2 regions of the Foliimonas ilicis genome follow, and region 2 is predicted to be linked to the other one. Evidence: predicted binding sites of a transcription regulator. Region 2 holds the regulator's gene; the other holds the start of a gene.
What was found. Region 2 encodes HrcA, which represses chaperone genes, less so after heat shock. Its sites were predicted from a motif close to GTTAGCACTCNCNNNNNGNGAGTGCTAAC; they were not measured.

Region 1: the regulator HrcA is predicted to act here: its motif matches at 4,464-4,492, upstream of groES (co-chaperone GroES).

The regions. Positions count from the first base shown of each region.
Region 1 covers NZ_JBDUUH010000002.1:510,604-518,367, reverse strand. Annotated here, with positions in the region: gene ABFT80_RS08025 (TetR/AcrR family transcriptional regulator) at 35-682, shown strand; gene ABFT80_RS08020 (CsbD family protein) at 814-987, opposite strand; gene ABFT80_RS08015 (LysE family translocator) at 1,067-1,699, opposite strand; gene ABFT80_RS08010 (VOC family protein) at 1,825-2,193, shown strand; gene groL (chaperonin GroEL) at 2,399-4,048, opposite strand; gene groES (co-chaperone GroES) at 4,106-4,402, opposite strand; gene ABFT80_RS07995 (MarR family winged helix-turn-helix transcriptional regulator) at 4,761-5,243, shown strand; gene ABFT80_RS07990 (HlyD family secretion protein) at 5,240-6,406, shown strand; gene ABFT80_RS07985 (DHA2 family efflux MFS transporter permease subunit) at 6,547-7,764, shown strand, end outside.
Region 2 covers NZ_JBDUUH010000009.1:159,575-167,338, reverse strand. Annotated here, with positions in the region: gene ABFT80_RS19180 (TAXI family TRAP transporter solute-binding subunit) at 48-1,007, opposite strand; gene cysK (cysteine synthase A) at 1,173-2,150, opposite strand; gene ABFT80_RS19170 (LysE family translocator) at 2,348-2,965, opposite strand; gene ABFT80_RS19165 (DUF2189 domain-containing protein) at 3,073-3,885, opposite strand; gene ABFT80_RS19160 (sensor domain-containing diguanylate cyclase) at 4,026-5,078, opposite strand; gene hrcA (heat-inducible transcriptional repressor HrcA) at 5,187-6,257, opposite strand; gene rph (ribonuclease PH) at 6,426-7,142, shown strand; gene ABFT80_RS19145 (VOC family protein) at 7,221-7,631, shown strand; gene rdgB (RdgB/HAM1 family non-canonical purine NTP pyrophosphatase) at 7,631-7,764, shown strand, end outside.

The DNA of each region.
Region 1 (7,764 bases), on a different contig from region 2:
TATTTTCTGAAAATCGCTTTTGTTGAGACGAATAATGACAAAACAGCCTGTCGAACGAACCCGCACAAATGACCCGGATGGCACGCGCCGAAGGGTGCTCGAATTTGCCGAAAAGGCATTTCAGGAGAGGGGATACAACGCGACCAGCCTCGGCGATCTCATGAAAGCGGCAGGCGTATCGGGCGGCGCGCTGCATTATCATTTCAGGAATAAGAAGGCGATCGGCCTCGCCGTCATCAACGAGCGTGTCGCGGCCGCTGTCGATGAAACATGGATCGTGCCGGTTTCCGAGGCGTCTTCGGCAAGGGATGGGGTTCGGTCGGTTTTTGAAGCCGTGGCTGCCGAACTCGATGCGCAGGGCTTCGTTCGCGGCTGCCCGCTCAACAATCTCTCACATGAATTGTCGCTTGCCGATCCTGATTTTCGCTCTGCCTTGGCTGAAGTTTTCGCGAAATGGCGCGGAGCCATCACCGAAAAAGTGAAAAACGATCAGAAAAACGGGCTGGAAAGCCGGGAAACCGATGCGGAACGCTTCGCTATCCGCACCATCGCGACCTATTCGGGAGCAATGTCTATGGCGAAAGTTGAGCAAAATTCCGATGCGCTGAGACAATGCTTGGCTGGAATGGCTCACCGCGAGGACACGGATCAAGTTTCCGTTGCGCGCATCAGGCAACTTTAGAGCGGTCCCTGTTTTGAGGGGGGCGCTGTCCCGCCGGCGTTTCTATCTAAAATTGAACCGCTCCAACGAAAAAGCCCCTCGCAACATCGACTGCAAGAGGCTTTTGTAGAACTGGTTAGATGGGCGTAAAATCAGCGCTTTACTTTTTCCTTGGCGTCGCCAAAGCCCTTCTGGACCTTGCCTGCAACCTTTTCGACCTTGCCTTTGGCTTCGGTTTTCTTCGAGCCGGTAAGCTTGCCCGCTGCTTCCTTCACCGCGCCGCTTGCCTGTTTTGCAGCACCCTTGACCTGATCTTTGTTCACCATCACGCTTTTCCTTTGTGAGCCGCCGTCAGTTCGGCACTCGATAACGGTGGTGCAGGCGATTTGGTTGCAAAAGGGATGCCTAGCTGGCGCGGCGGTAGAATGCGAGCGAACCGGCCAGCATCAGCAACATGCTGCCGCATATGCGGTCCAGCCACAGCGCACCGGATTTCTTCAGCACCCGCACCGCCTGCGAACCGAGCAGGGCATAACCGAACATAACGATGAAATCCGTCGATGCGAAGACCACGGCCAGGATGGCGTATTGCGGCACTTGCGGCGATGATGGTGTGATGAACTGCGGCAGGAAGGCGGAAACGAAAAGATAGCCCTTCGGATTGGTCACGGCGACGAGAAAGCTTTTCAGAAAGATGGAGCGGGCCGAGCCGGACCCATTATAGGCGGTGCCGTGCAGCGTCTCGTCCAGCGAGCCTTTCGAGCGCAAAAGCATGATGCCGAGGAAAGTCAGGTAGCCGACGCCGATCCATTTCACCACCGAGAACCAGAATTCCGACGCCGCGAGCAGTGCGCCAAGCCCGAGCGCCGCGGCGCCCACCAGAATGAAATCCGAAGTCACAGCACCCGCCATGCCCGCCAGGGCGCGACGAATGCCGAAGCGCGAGCCATTTGTGAGCGCCAAAAGCACGGTCGGGCCGGGCGTTGCGATGGCTACGAATGAAACGAATGCGAAAGCCAGAATTGTAAGTCCGGACATGTTCCCCACCGAAATGATTGTCACGCCGCATAGGCGGAAAGCCGATGATAGCAGGGACTTAAAGCGTCTGCGATGGAATTGATGCGCCGGATGTCTTATGGGCGGGTTCACGCCAAGGATCAGATATGAGTAACGAAAACCCGATCTCCGCCGTGCTCGTGCATGTAAGCGACGTGCCTGAAGCGATCCGATGGTATCGGCGCGCATTTCCTCATGCGGTGCTGGAGCGGTTGGATGCTTTCGATTTCGAATTTCTGCGGCTCGGCTCCGTCTGCCTCGAAATCGTAAATGCGGACGAAAAAGTCGGGGCAGGGCCGAATGGCTCGGTGGTTTACTGGCAGGTCGATGATTTCGATAAGGCGCTGGAGCATTTTTTGAGCGTCGGCGCTATGCTTTATCGCGGCCCGCTGGAAATCCAGAACGGCCTCAATATGTGCCAGGTCCGCGATCCCTGGGGAAACTGCATCGGCCTGCGCGGTCTGCGTATAGCTTAAAAACAAAAACGCTTCCCGCATCGCAAAAAGAGATGGGGAAGCGTTTTTTGTCTTCCGCTTTTCCTTTGGATTTCTCCTTTGGAATTGCATGGACGTATATGAAATGCGCGACCGGTAAATCGGTTCCAACTTTTTTTGATTTTTTTCAAAAAAAGAAAAAGGGCGCCGTGAGGCGCCCTTTTCCGTATTTCCGGTAGTGGACTGATTAGAAGTCCATGCCACCCATGCCGCCCATGCCGCCGGGCATTCCGCCTGGCATGCCGCCGCCCGAATCCTTCTTCGGAGCTTCAGCGATCATGGCTTCGGTGGTTACGAGCAGGCCGGCAACCGATGCAGCATCCTGCAGCGCGGTGCGAACGACCTTGACCGGATCGACGATGCCGAGAGCGATCAGATCGCCATACTCGTCGGTCGCGGCGTTGTAACCGAAGGTAGCACCCTTGTTTTCAAGGATCTTGCCGACAACGATCGAAGCTTCTGCACCGGCGTTGGTTGCGATCTGGCGGGCCGGAGCCTGCAGAGCGCGACGAACGATGTTGATGCCAGCAGCCTGATCCTGGTTGATGCCGGTTGCCTTGATCGCCTGCGTTGCGCGCAGGAGAGCAGTGCCGCCGCCAGGAACGATGCCTTCTTCAACAGCCGCGCGGGTTGCGTTGAGGGCGTCGTCGACGCGGTCCTTCTTTTCCTTGACTTCGACTTCGGTCGCACCGCCAACGCGGATCACGGCAACACCGCCGGCGAGCTTCGCCAGACGTTCCTGCAGCTTTTCCTTGTCGTAATCGGAGGTGGTTTCCTCGATCTGCTGCTTGATCTGGGTAACGCGACCCTGGATCTCGGCCTTCTTGCCGGCGCCGTCGACGATGATCGTGTTCTCCTTGGAGATCGTCACCTTCTTCGCGCGGCCGAGCATGTTGAGACCAACATTCTCGAGCTTGATGCCGAGGTCTTCGGAGATGACCTGACCGCCGGTCAGGATCGCGATGTCCTCGAGCATTGCCTTGCGGCGATCACCGAAGCCCGGAGCCTTGACGGCAGCGATTTTCAGGCCGCCACGCAGCTTGTTGACGACGAGCGTAGCAAGAGCTTCGCCTTCGACGTCTTCCGAGATGATGACGAGCGGCTTCGAGGTCTGAACGACAGCTTCGAGAACCGGAAGGAGTGCCTGCAGGTTGGAGAGCTTCTTCTCGTGGAGAAGGATGTAAGCGTCTTCCAGTTCTGCAACCATCTTGTCTGGGTTGGTTACGAAGTAAGGCGACAGGTAGCCGCGGTCGAACTGCATGCCTTCGACGACTTCGAGTTCGGTCTCGGCGGTCTTGGCTTCTTCAACCGTGATGACGCCTTCATTGCCGACCTTCTGCATGGCCTTGGCGATCATCTCGCCGATTTCCTTCTCGCCATTGGCAGAGATGGTGCCGACCTGCGCGACTTCTTCCGAAGTCTTGATCTTCTTGGCCTTCTTGACGAGTTCCGCGACAACTTCTGCAACGGCGAGATCGATGCCGCGCTTCAGGTCCATCGGGTTCATGCCGGCAGCGACGGCCTTGTGGCCTTCCTGAACGATTGCCTGGGCCAGAACGGTCGCGGTGGTCGTGCCGTCGCCGGCCTTGTCGTTGGTCTTCGAAGCAACTTCGCGGACCATCTGCGCGCCCATGTTTTCGAACTTGTCTTCAAGTTCGATTTCCTTGGCGACGGTGACGCCGTCCTTGGTGATGCGCGGTGCGCCGAACGACTTGTCGATGACGACGTTACGGCCTTTCGGGCCGAGCGTTACCTTGACAGCGTCTGCGAGGATGTTGACGCCGCGGAGCATACGCTCGCGGGCATCACGGGAAAATTTTACTTCTTTAGCAGCCATTTTTAAGCTCCTGGGCTATCGGCCCGTAATTCTGTTGATGGTGCGATTGGCTTGGGTTCAGCCGATTACGCCCATGATGTCGGATTCCTTCATGATCAGAAGGTCTTCGCCATTGAGCTTGACTTCGGTGCCCGACCACTTGCCGAACAGCACGCGGTCGCCAGCCTTGACGTCCAGCGGAACCAGCTTGCCAGCTTCGTCACGCGCGCCGGAGCCGACAGCGACGATTTCGCCTTCCTGCGGCTTTTCCTTAGCGGAATCGGGGATGATGATGCCACCAGCGGTCTTCGATTCGGATTCGACCCGGCGTACGACCACGCGGTCATGAAGCGGGCGGAACTTCGACTTTGCCATTTGTTATTTCCTCGGTGCGAATGGTGAGAAAGGAATTCCTCCGTCCGGCGGACCGGACAACATTAGCACTCGACCTTTATGAGTGCTAACGCGCCATTCAGTTAGGCGCTCGTCTCTGCCGAGTCAAGGAGCCGTCATTATGGCGGCGGGCGATTTAGAGCGAATTTCTTTGGCCCGAACCGGGCAGGGTAAACATTTCGCTTCGTCCCTGCATTCAGGGCGCATCGGTCCAATCTCGCGCTTCTTCATGACAGACGTTTGAACACCTGTCCGATTTTATTGTGCACTGCATCACAAAAGCGCGATGGATGGTGAATCTCCTCTTGAATAGTAAGCATGCTTATAATAGATGCTGCTCATGGTTTCAAACGGCATAGATAGATTGGGCTTTCTCATCCACGACGCGGCGCGCCTTATGCGCAAGCGCTTCGAGGTGAAGGGCAGCGAATTCGGGCTTTCCTCCGCGCAATGGCGGCTGCTTGTAAGGCTCGTGAAGGAAACGAGTGCGACGCAGGCACGGCTTGCCGAACTTCTCGAAATCGAGCCGATCAGCGTTTCGCGTCTGCTCGACCGGATGGAAGAGGGCGGATGGGTTGAGCGCAAGCTGCACGCGACGGATCGTCGTGTGCGCATGGTGTTTCCGACCGAAAAGGGCAGGGACGCCTTTCTTGCCGTGAAAAGTGTTGCTGGCGAAGTGTTCGATGAGGCGCTTGCCGGGCTTTCGACCGAAGACCGCCGCGCCCTGATTTTCGGGCTCGATACGGTCGTGAACAACCTTTCGGATGGGGACAGCGTCCTTTCCGAGCAGAAAAAGAAAATTGCAGAAGGGGCATCAGCATGAACGCTGTGTCGAAAATAAAGAAGGATTCAGAAGTCGAGCTGGAGGCAACTCCGGCAGCGCCTGAAGTTACGAAACCCGCTGACACCGTTTTGCAGGCAGCACCCGCGCCGAAGCGTAAGCGCAAGGGCCTTCGCTTCGCGCTTATGGTCGCGCTGCCGCTCGCGCTCGTCGTTGGCGGCGGGTACATCTGGATCACCGGCGGTCGCTATCAGGAGACCGAGAACGCAAATCTGCGGCAGGCGCGCGTTTCGATCGCGGCCGACGCTGCGGGTCGTATCGTTGCGGTCAATGTGGCGGACAACCAGTTGGTGAAGGCGGGCGACGTTCTTTTCGAAGTCGATCCCGCACCTTATCGCATCGCGCTTTCGCAGGCCGATGCAGCCCTTGCCGGCGCACGCCTGAATGTCGAACAGCTTCGCGCCGCCTACGGGCAGGCCGTCGCCCAGGAGCGCGTGGCGGAAGGCGATGTCGGTTATCTGCAGTCGCAGTTCGACCGCAACAGCGATCTGGCATCCAAGGGCATCAGCACGAAATCCTCGCTGGACGAAGCGCGCCGCGATCTCGCCAAGGCGAAAGAGCAGCAATTGGTGGCGCAGCAGGGCATCGTCAGCGCACAGGCCGCGCTCGGCGGAAACCCTGATATTGCGACCGATCAGCATCCGTCCGTTCTGTCGGCGCTCGCCGCCCGTGACAAGGCTGCCTACGATCTGGCGCAGACGGAAGTTCGCGCGCCCGCCGATGGCGTCGTTTCGCAGGCATCCTCGTTCAAGATCGGCCAGTTCGTCGGTGCGGGTACGGCTGTGTTCAGCCTGGTCGAGACCAATGACACATGGGTCGAGGCGAATTTCAAGGAAACGCAGCTTACCCATATGCAGCCGGGCCAGGTGGCTGAAGTGACGCTCGACACCTATCCCGACCGCACCTTCCACGCGACGGTGCAGGCCATCGGTGCGGGAACGGGCGCTGAATTCTCGCTGCTGCCTGCGCAGAACGCGACGGGCAACTGGGTGAAGGTCACGCAGCGCATTCCCGTTCGGCTGAAGATCGACGACAGCGAATACAAAATGGCGCTGAGGACCGGCATGAGCGCTTCCGTATCGGTGGATACGGGCAACAGCCGGGGCTTCGCGGGATTGTTCGGAACTGCGCACGCCGCGCAGTAACGGGCATCTCGCCTGAAGCAATTCCAGGAAAAGTGTGAAGCGGTTTTCCGTACGGAATTGCGTAAAAACAAATAGTTGGAGCGATTCAACGATTCAGTAGCTGAAGCGCTTCAACTCGAAAGCAACCGAAGTTTAAGATCATGAGCAACGCAGCGTCTTCCCACGCCGATGTGCCGCATCGCGGGCTGATCACGGTATCGATCATGCTTGCGACGATCATGCAGGTGCTCGACACCACCATCGCGAATGTCGCATTGCCGACGATGACGGGCGATCTCGGCGCATCCGCCGATACGATCAACTGGGTGCTGACATCCTATATCGTGGCCGCCGCCATCATGACGCCCGTCACTGGCTGGCTGTCGGACCGCTTCGGCCGCAAGGAACTGTTCCTCACCTCCATTGTCGGCTTCGTCATCACCTCCATGGCCTGCGGTATGGCCTGGAGCCTGGAGAGCATGGTTGCCTTCCGCGTGCTTCAGGGCGTTTTCGGCGCGGCCATCGTGCCGCTGTCGCAGACCTTCCTGCTCGACATCAACCCGAAGGAAAACCACGGCTCTGCCATGGCGATCTGGGGTGCAGGCATCATGGTCGGCCCGATCATCGGCCCGACGCTCGGCGGCTGGCTGACGGAAAGCTTCAACTGGCGCTGGGTGTTCTTCATCAATCTGCCGGTCGGCATTTTCGCCTTCCTCGGCTGCGCGGCCTATCTGCCCGCAGTGGCAAAACGCCTGCGCGGCTTCGATTTCTTCGGCTTTGCCATGCTTTCGCTGGGCGTCGGCGCGTTGCAGCTCATGCTCGATCGCGGCGGCGAGGTGGATTGGTTCTCGGCAGTCGAAATCTGGATCGAGCTTGGCCTTGCCCTGACCGGCTTCTGGATCTTCGCCATTCACACGCTGACGGCCGAAAACTCCTTCATCGATCCGAAGATCTTTGCCGACCGCAACTTCGTGACCGGTCTGGTCTTCATCTTCGTCGTCGGCATCATCCTTCTGGCAAGCCTTGCGCTCCTGCCGCCCATGCTGTCGCGCATCTTCGGCTATCCGACGATCACGACCGGTCTGGTCATGGCACCGCGCGGCGTCGGCACGATGATCTCGATGCTCATCGTCGGACGGCTGGTGCGCATCGTCGATTCCCGCATTCTGGTGGTGGCCGGACTGTCGCTGACGGCACTGTCGCTCTATTACATGACCGACTTCACGCCGCAGATGGACAGTTACCTGATCGTCTCCACCGGCGTTATTCAGGGGCTGGGCCTCGGACTGGTCTTCGTGCCGCTGTCGACCGTTGCCTTCGCCACGCTTGATGCAAAGTTCCGCACGGATGCGGCGAGCCTGTTCAGCCTCGTGCGTAAC
Region 2 (7,764 bases):
CAGAAAACCACGTCAGATGGCCGGCAGGGTAGAATTTGCAAGTAGTCTTACTTCAGCAGGCCTTTTTCCTTGTAATAGCGCTCGGCGCCCGGATGGAGCGGCACCGGCATGCCATCAAGCGCCTTGGCCGGATCGATGGCCTTGGCGGCAGCATGCGAGGCAACCATCTGCGGAAGGTTCTCGAACAGCAGCTTGGTCATCTGGTAGGCCGTCTCTTCCGACACGCCTTCATGCGTGATCAGGAAATTCCCGACCGCTGCGGTTTCCACGTCCTCGTCCTGACCGTCATAGGTTCCGGCGGGAATGACGACCGGCAGATACGGCGTGCCGATCTTCTCGACGTCCGCTGAAGGCACAGCCACGACATTGATCGGCAGCGAGGTAGCAAGGTCGCGGATCGAGGCGACACCGAGGCCAGCCGATTGAAGCGTCGCATCAAGCTGGCGGTTCTTGATAAGCTCGACCGATTCCGCGAAAGGCAGATATTCGGTCTTGCCCATATCGCTGTAGCTCATGCCGGCCGCTTCGAGAATTGCGCGCGCATTGAGTTCAGTGCCGGATGCAGGCGCGCCGACCGACAGGCTCTTGCCCTTCAGATCGGCCAGCGTCTTGATGCCGGATTCGCGCGAAGCGACGATCTGGATGTAATTCGGATAGATCGCGGCAATGCCGCGCAATTTGTCGAGTTTTCCTGGAAAGCCCGCTTCCTTGTCGCCTTCCCAGGCGAGTTTTACGGAATCGCCAAGCGAAAACCCGATTTCGCCCTTGCCTTGCTGCAGCAAATTGAGGTTTTCGACCGAAGCCTTGGTCGCCTGCACCTGCGTACGTGCGCCCTCGATACCCTTGGCGTAGATTTCCGACATGGCAACGCCGAGCGGGTAGTAGACGCCGCTGGTACCGCCGGTCAGAACATTGATGAATTCCTGCGCCTTGGCAGGAACGGAACCAAGACCGAGCGAAATGACAACCGCTCCGGCGGCAAGCAACCGGGTTTTCAGATTGAGCATGCAGTTTTCCTCCCTGCAATCCGTGCGTCGCACCACTCCCGATGGCGCGCTCACGGCATTGTTAGACAGGGAAAACCAAATGCCAACCTGAAAAGCGACGGGCTGCTACTTTGGAACTATAGGTAACAGGGCGCGGAATTCTCAGAAACCGCGCCCGGTTTGTCCTTATGCTCCAAGACCATCGAAAAGAATCGTCGAGAGATAGCGCTCGGCGAAGGAAGGAATGATGATGACGATGTTCTTTCCGGCATTCTCCGGGCGAGAACCGACGACGATCGCGGCCTGCAAAGCGGCGCCTGAAGAAATGCCGACCGGCACGCCTTCGAGGCGGGCAACGAGGCGCGCATTGGCGATTGCATCGTCGTTCGAAACGGTGACGATCTCGTCGTAAATCGTGGTGTCGAGGATTGCCGGTGCGAAGCCAGCGCCAATGCCCTGAATCTTGTGCGGGCCGGGCTGGCCGCCGGAAAGAACGGGCGACGCTTCCGGCTCGACGGCAACCACCTGAACGCCCGGCTTGCGCTTCTTCAGCACCTGCCCAACGCCGGTGATCGTGCCGCCCGTGCCAATGCCGGAAATCAGAATATCGATGCTGCCCTGCGTGTCGTTCCAGATTTCTTCCGCCGTCGTCTGGCGATGGATTTCGGGGTTGGCCGGGTTTTCGAATTGCTGCGGAATGACCGCATCGGGGATCGTTTCAGCCAATTCGGTCGCCTTGGCAATTGCGCCCTTCATGCCCTTCGCGCCCTCGGTCAGCACGAGTTCGGCGCCCAGAAGCGCCAGCATCTTGCGGCGCTCGATCGACATGGTTTCCGGCATAGTCAGGATAAGCTTGTAACCCTTGGCGGCGGCGGCGAATGCCAGCGCGATACCGGTATTGCCCGATGTCGGCTCGATCAGCGTCGTCTTTCCGGCTGTGATCTTGCCAGACACTTCCAGCGCCTCGATCATCGCAACGCCGATGCGGTCCTTGACGCTGGCAATCGGATTGAAGAATTCGAGCTTGGCCAGAAGATTGGCGACGACGCCCTTTTCCTTGGCGAATTTGTCCAGCCGAACCAGCGGCGTATCGCCGATCGTATCGGTGATGGAATCGAAGATGCGTCCGCGACCGGGCGTGTGGGCCGGTAAAGAGTTGCTCATTGTTTTCTCCAATCTCTCGCCCGAATGCGGCGGCGTTTCCAAAACCCGAAAGGGATCGCCGGACGACCCGGCGCAAAGTTTGCCTAAAGTAGGATTCTTTTTCGGGAAAACCGAGTGGATGAACTTCCGCGTTTCTGCGATTTGAGAAATCAGATTCTCATTTTTGGATATTTTGGAGAATTATTCCGCTTCGAGCCCTATTGGCGGGCAGCAATTGCCGCCGCAGCACCCGCCATGAAAACGGCTGCCGTCTTGTTGAGCGCGCCAAGCGCACGCGGCGAATGAAGAAACCAGCGCGCTTTTGCAGCCAGCGCCAGATAAGGCACAAGCACGATCAACAGAACAATCGCCGTCAGCGCGGCAAGAATTCCATAGTCGCCAATCGTGATCGTGCGCAGATCGACCAGCGTCGGCGTCAGCGCCAGATAAAAGATCATCGTTTTCGGATTGCCGAGCGTCAGCAGATAGCCGGAGAAGAAGCTTGCGGCGAAACCCTTCCTGCCCTTCTGCGCAGCGATGGATTCGGCAGTTATGCCACTCGTCCAGAGCTTCCAGGCGAGATAGCCCAAATAGGCGACGCCCAGCCATTTGATGACGAGGAAGACCATGCCGAAAGTCTGTGCAACCAAGGCCAGTCCAAGCACGACCGCCGTCAGATAGGTCAGGTCGCCGAAGATCAGCCCGAGCGACATTGCCAGTGAAGAGCGAAATCCCGAACCCAGTGCGCGCGCGACAAGGGCGGTGACGCCCGGTCCGGGTATGGCGGCGGCCACCGCGAGAGCAGCGCAATAGGCAAGGAAACCGGCGAACGTCATGATCGTACTTTCAAGGCTGGAATTGCGCGACGTCTCGCATAAATCCTGTGCCTTGGAAATAGATCAATGAGGGGCGACGATTATGGCACCGCCGCCCGATGAAATTGCTACCGGCGCGCGGATGCAGGCGGCTCCACGACCTTTCTGTAGAGATGCCATGTGGCATGGCCGAGGATCGGCATGACGACCGCCAGCCCGGCGAACAACGGTATAGAGCCTATAGCCAGTGCCACTGCCACGATCAGCCCCCAGGCAAGCATCGGCACCGGATTGGCCAGAACAGCGCGCGCGGATGTCCGCATTGCGCTGAGCGCGCCGACATCGCGGTCGACCAGAAGCGGAAAGGCGATGACGGTTGTCGTCAGCACGATGAAGGCGAACAGCAAGCCGATGGCGTTGCCGAATATGACCAGCATCCAGCCATGGCTCGTCGTCAGAACCTCCCTTATGAAATCAGCCAAGGATGCGTGCATGACAGAAGGAAACAACCGGTCGTAAAGCGACTGGGCAACGAGGAGCCAGGTTATGAACACCGCAAACAGGAAAACGCCGACGGCAATTATCGATGGAAGCGCTGGCGAATGGCGCACTTCCAGCGCGCGCTTCCAGGAGGTGTCCAGTCCGGCCTCGCGTCTGCGGCTTATTTCATAAAGGCCGAGGGCCGCCACCGGGCCGAGCAATGCAAAGCCCGACATCAAGGGAAAGAGCAGCGGAAACGCATTCGCGCCGGACGTCCATGAAGCGAGGAACACGCCGACGATTGGATAGATGATGCCCAGAAACAGGATGTGGGACGGCTTTGCTTTGAAATCGTCTATGCCTCGCCGCAACGCATCGAACACGTCCGAAACGCCGATCTTTCGCACTTCGGGGTCTATCAACACGCCTTCGGCGTTTGCCACAACATGAAAACCGGCCATCGTCATTCCTCCTCTGAAAGATGAGGTCGTCGCATTCGCGAAGACGGGGCCACCGCGAATGCAATTCGCGACCTGCTGTAAGAGATAATGATAGCGGAGCGGAGCTGCTTTGTCAGGTCAACTGCGCGCGAGGAGACGATTCAGGCAGGAGATTTTCCAGCCAGCATCGCTTTTTCGAACAGCGCCACGCGGTTGCGACCACGGTGCTTCGCTGCCTGGAGAGCGACTTCCACCTGATCCTCAATCGTCATTGAGGGGTTCTCGTCGTTGGGAACGATTGCCAGGCCAATACTGGCGGAGGTCGAAATCCTTTGACCCTCGACCTTGAAGGGTTCTTGGAAGGCATCGATCATGCGGTTCGCGACGGCTTCAAGCACCCCCGTATCGGCTGGTGTCGAGAAGAAAACCGCGAACTCGTCGCCGCCGATACGCACGGCGTAGTCGCTGCTGCGGATGGCCGCCTTGATGCGCCCGGCGGCCTGTTTCAAAACCGTGTCACCGACCGCATGGCCATATTTGTCGTTGATGTCCTTGAAGCGATCCATATCCAGATAGAGCGCGCCGACCGCTTCGCCGCGTGCAAGCGAACTCTCAACCGCCAAATCGATGATTTCAGCAAGGGCCGCACGATTGTAGAGGCCGGTGAGCGGGTCGGTCATGGCAGCCAGCCGCAGCATGGATTCTTCCTGCCGCAGCAAAACATTGGCGCGCTGGAGCTTCAAAAGACCCGATGCGATGATGGCGAATTTATCGAGTTGCGCGAAATGTTCTTCCTCGAGACGGCGCGGCTCGACATCGAGAATGCAAAGTGCCCCGACAACCAGACCCTTGTCCAGTTCGATCGGAACACCGGCGTAGAAACGGAACTCCGGACCGTCCACGACATCGGGAAGCGAAGCGAATTCCGTGCGCGCCTTGAGATCCGAGACGGTGAAACGCGCATTGGTGAAAACGATCTGATTGGCCAATGCCTGATCGCGGGAACTTGTGCGCAACGGAATTCCGTCGGTCGCCGCAACGCGCTGCCAATCCTCATCGACGATTGAGACGGCAGCGGTTGCGCATGAAAAGAGGCTCCGCACAAGCTGGCAGAGTGCCGCCAGTTCGGAAGTGCTCGAAATTTCGGAAGGCAGCAGATTCCGGATCGCCTGAAGGCGCTCGGTTTCATTGTGCGGTACAAGCCAGTTGCGCATCAATTATCGCATTTCGTTGCCTGATGACCTATGTATCAAAGTGCGCGGCAGCGTGGGCTAAAAAATGAATATAGTGTTAATTTTCGCCCTTAATAACCGCCAGCCACTTTAGCGCAACATGCGCGAAACAATCTGCGCCGTATAGTCCACCATCGGCACAATCCGCGCGTAATTTAATCTCGTTGGCCCAATAACGCCCAATGCGCCGATAACGCGGGCGTCCTTATCGCGATAGGGTGCCACGACGAGCGACGAGCCGGAAAGCGAAAAGAGCTTGTTTTCCGAGCCGATGAAGATGCGGACGCCTGACCCTTCCTCGGCAAGGTCAAGAAGCTGGATCAAACCGTCCTGCGTCTCCATATCGTCGAACAGGTGCCGCAAGAGGTCGATTTCCTCCTGCGCGGTCACGTTTTCCAGAAGATTTGCACGGCCTCTGACGATAAGGCGCGCGGGCGCGCCGCTTTCCGCCCCGGCCCAAACGGCCAGACCCTTTTCGACAAGCTCCTGCGAAATCGTATCGAGCGCGGCCTTCGTCTCTTCCTTCAGCCGTTCGATTTCGCTTTTCGCTTCGGTAAGCGTGCGCCCGCGTACATGCGCGTTCAGAAAATTCGAGGCTTCGTGAAGCTGCGAGGCGGTAATGCCGAGGGGCAGGTCGAGAACACGGTTTTCGACATCGCCATTTTGCGAAACGAGCACTGCAAGCGCGCGAGACGGCTCAAGCTGGATGAACTCTATATGCTTCAGCGAAACTTCGCTCTTCGCAGCCAGCACCAGCCCCGCGCCGCGCGACATGCCGGACAGGATTTGACTGGCCTCGGTCAGCATATGTTCAAGGCTTGCCGCACTGCCCGAAGCGCGCACCTGCGCCTCGATGCTGCGGCGCTCGTCGTCCGAAAGATCGCCCAGCTCCATGAAGGCATCGACGAAAAAGCGCAGGCCCTTTTGCGTCGGCAGCCGCCCGGCGGAAATATGCGGCGCATAGATGAGGCCCAGATGCTCCAGATCGCTCATCACATTGCGCACGGTCGCCGGCGAAAGAGACGACGGCATAAGTCTGGACAGGCTGCGCGAACCGACCGGCTCACCGTCCCTGAGATAGGAATCGATGATGCGACGGAAAATCTCGCGGGAACGCGTGTCCAGCGATTGCAGTGTGGGGTCCATAAAGGGCTTCGTCATCGGCGTGCACAACCTTTGAATGGAATATAGATGCAGCATTGCGGAACACAACCACACGCGTAAGCGATGGAGGTTTTCAGCTCAATAACAGGTTTTTCTTTGCGCGGGCGGGAGCATAGGTCTAAGAACCGCCGACGAATCCGAAAATTCTTGAGAAAGCGGTGAAAAATGCGGCCATCCAAACGCCAATTCGACGAAATGCGCGCAGTTTCCTTCGAACGCGGTGTTTCCAAACACGCGGAGGGCTCTTGCCTCGTCAAATTCGGCGATACGCATGTGCTGTGCACCGCCAGCCTTGAGGAAAAAGTCCCCGGCTGGATGCGCAACACTGGCAAGGGCTGGGTCACAGCGGAATACGGCATGCTGCCGCGCTCGACCGGCGATCGTATGCGCCGCGAGGCATCCGCCGGAAAGCAGGGCGGACGCACGCTGGAAATCCAGCGCCTGATCGGCCGCAGCCTGCGCGCCGTGGTCGATATGCAGGCGCTCGGCGAAGTGCAGATCACCGTCGATTGCGACGTGCTGCAGGCCGATGGCGGAACGCGCACCGCCGCAATCACCGGCGGCTGGGTGGCGCTGCATGAATGCCTGCGCTGGATGGAAGCGCGCCAGATGGTCAGCGTCTCGAAGGTGTTGAAGGACCATGTAGCGGCCATTTCCTGCGGCATTCACGACGGCAAGCCGGTGCTCGATCTCGATTATCTCGAAGATTCGTCCGCTGGCACAGACGCCAATTTCGTCATGACCGGCAAGGGCGGCATCGTCGAAATCCAGGGTACGGCAGAAGGCGTTCCCTTCTCCGAGGAGGAGTTCGCATCTTTGATGGCGCTGGCCAAGCAGGGCATTTCGCGCCTTGTCGGCCTGCAGCAGATGGCGGTGGCCTAACCACGAGACGTGCATCGGGTTGCAGATCGGCGATGCGGTCGCCATCTGCCCGATGTAGCCAATGGAGCCTTGCAGACCATGCAACCGACCGCAATTCTTGAGTCCGCGCTGTATGTCAGCGATCTCGACGCCGCAGAAGGCTTCTATGCGGATGTGCTCGGGCTCAAGCTGCTCGGCAAGGTCGATGGCAGGCATGTTTTCTTCAAGTGCGGCTCCAGCGTGCTTTTGCTCTTCAATGCCGAGGCGACGAAAGTGCCGCCAGCGGCAGACGCAAAACTTCCAGTGCCTCCGCACGGAACTGTCGGCGAGGGGCATCTCTGTTTTGCGGCTTCCGGCGACGAAATCGACCGCTGGAAGGCGCATCTTTCGGCAAAGGGCATAGAAATCGAATCGTCGTTCGAATGGCCGCAAGGTGGCCGTTCGATCTATTTTCGTGATCCTTCGGGCAATTCCATCGAATTTGCCGAACCACGCATTTGGGGTCTGTGATGCACGCACTTGATGAAAAGAAAATCGTCGTCGCCAGCCACAATGACGGCAAGCTGCGCGAGTTCGCGGATTTGCTGGGGCCTTTCGGCTTCGACGCGAAATCTGCGAAGGAGTTCGGTCTTCCCGAACCTGA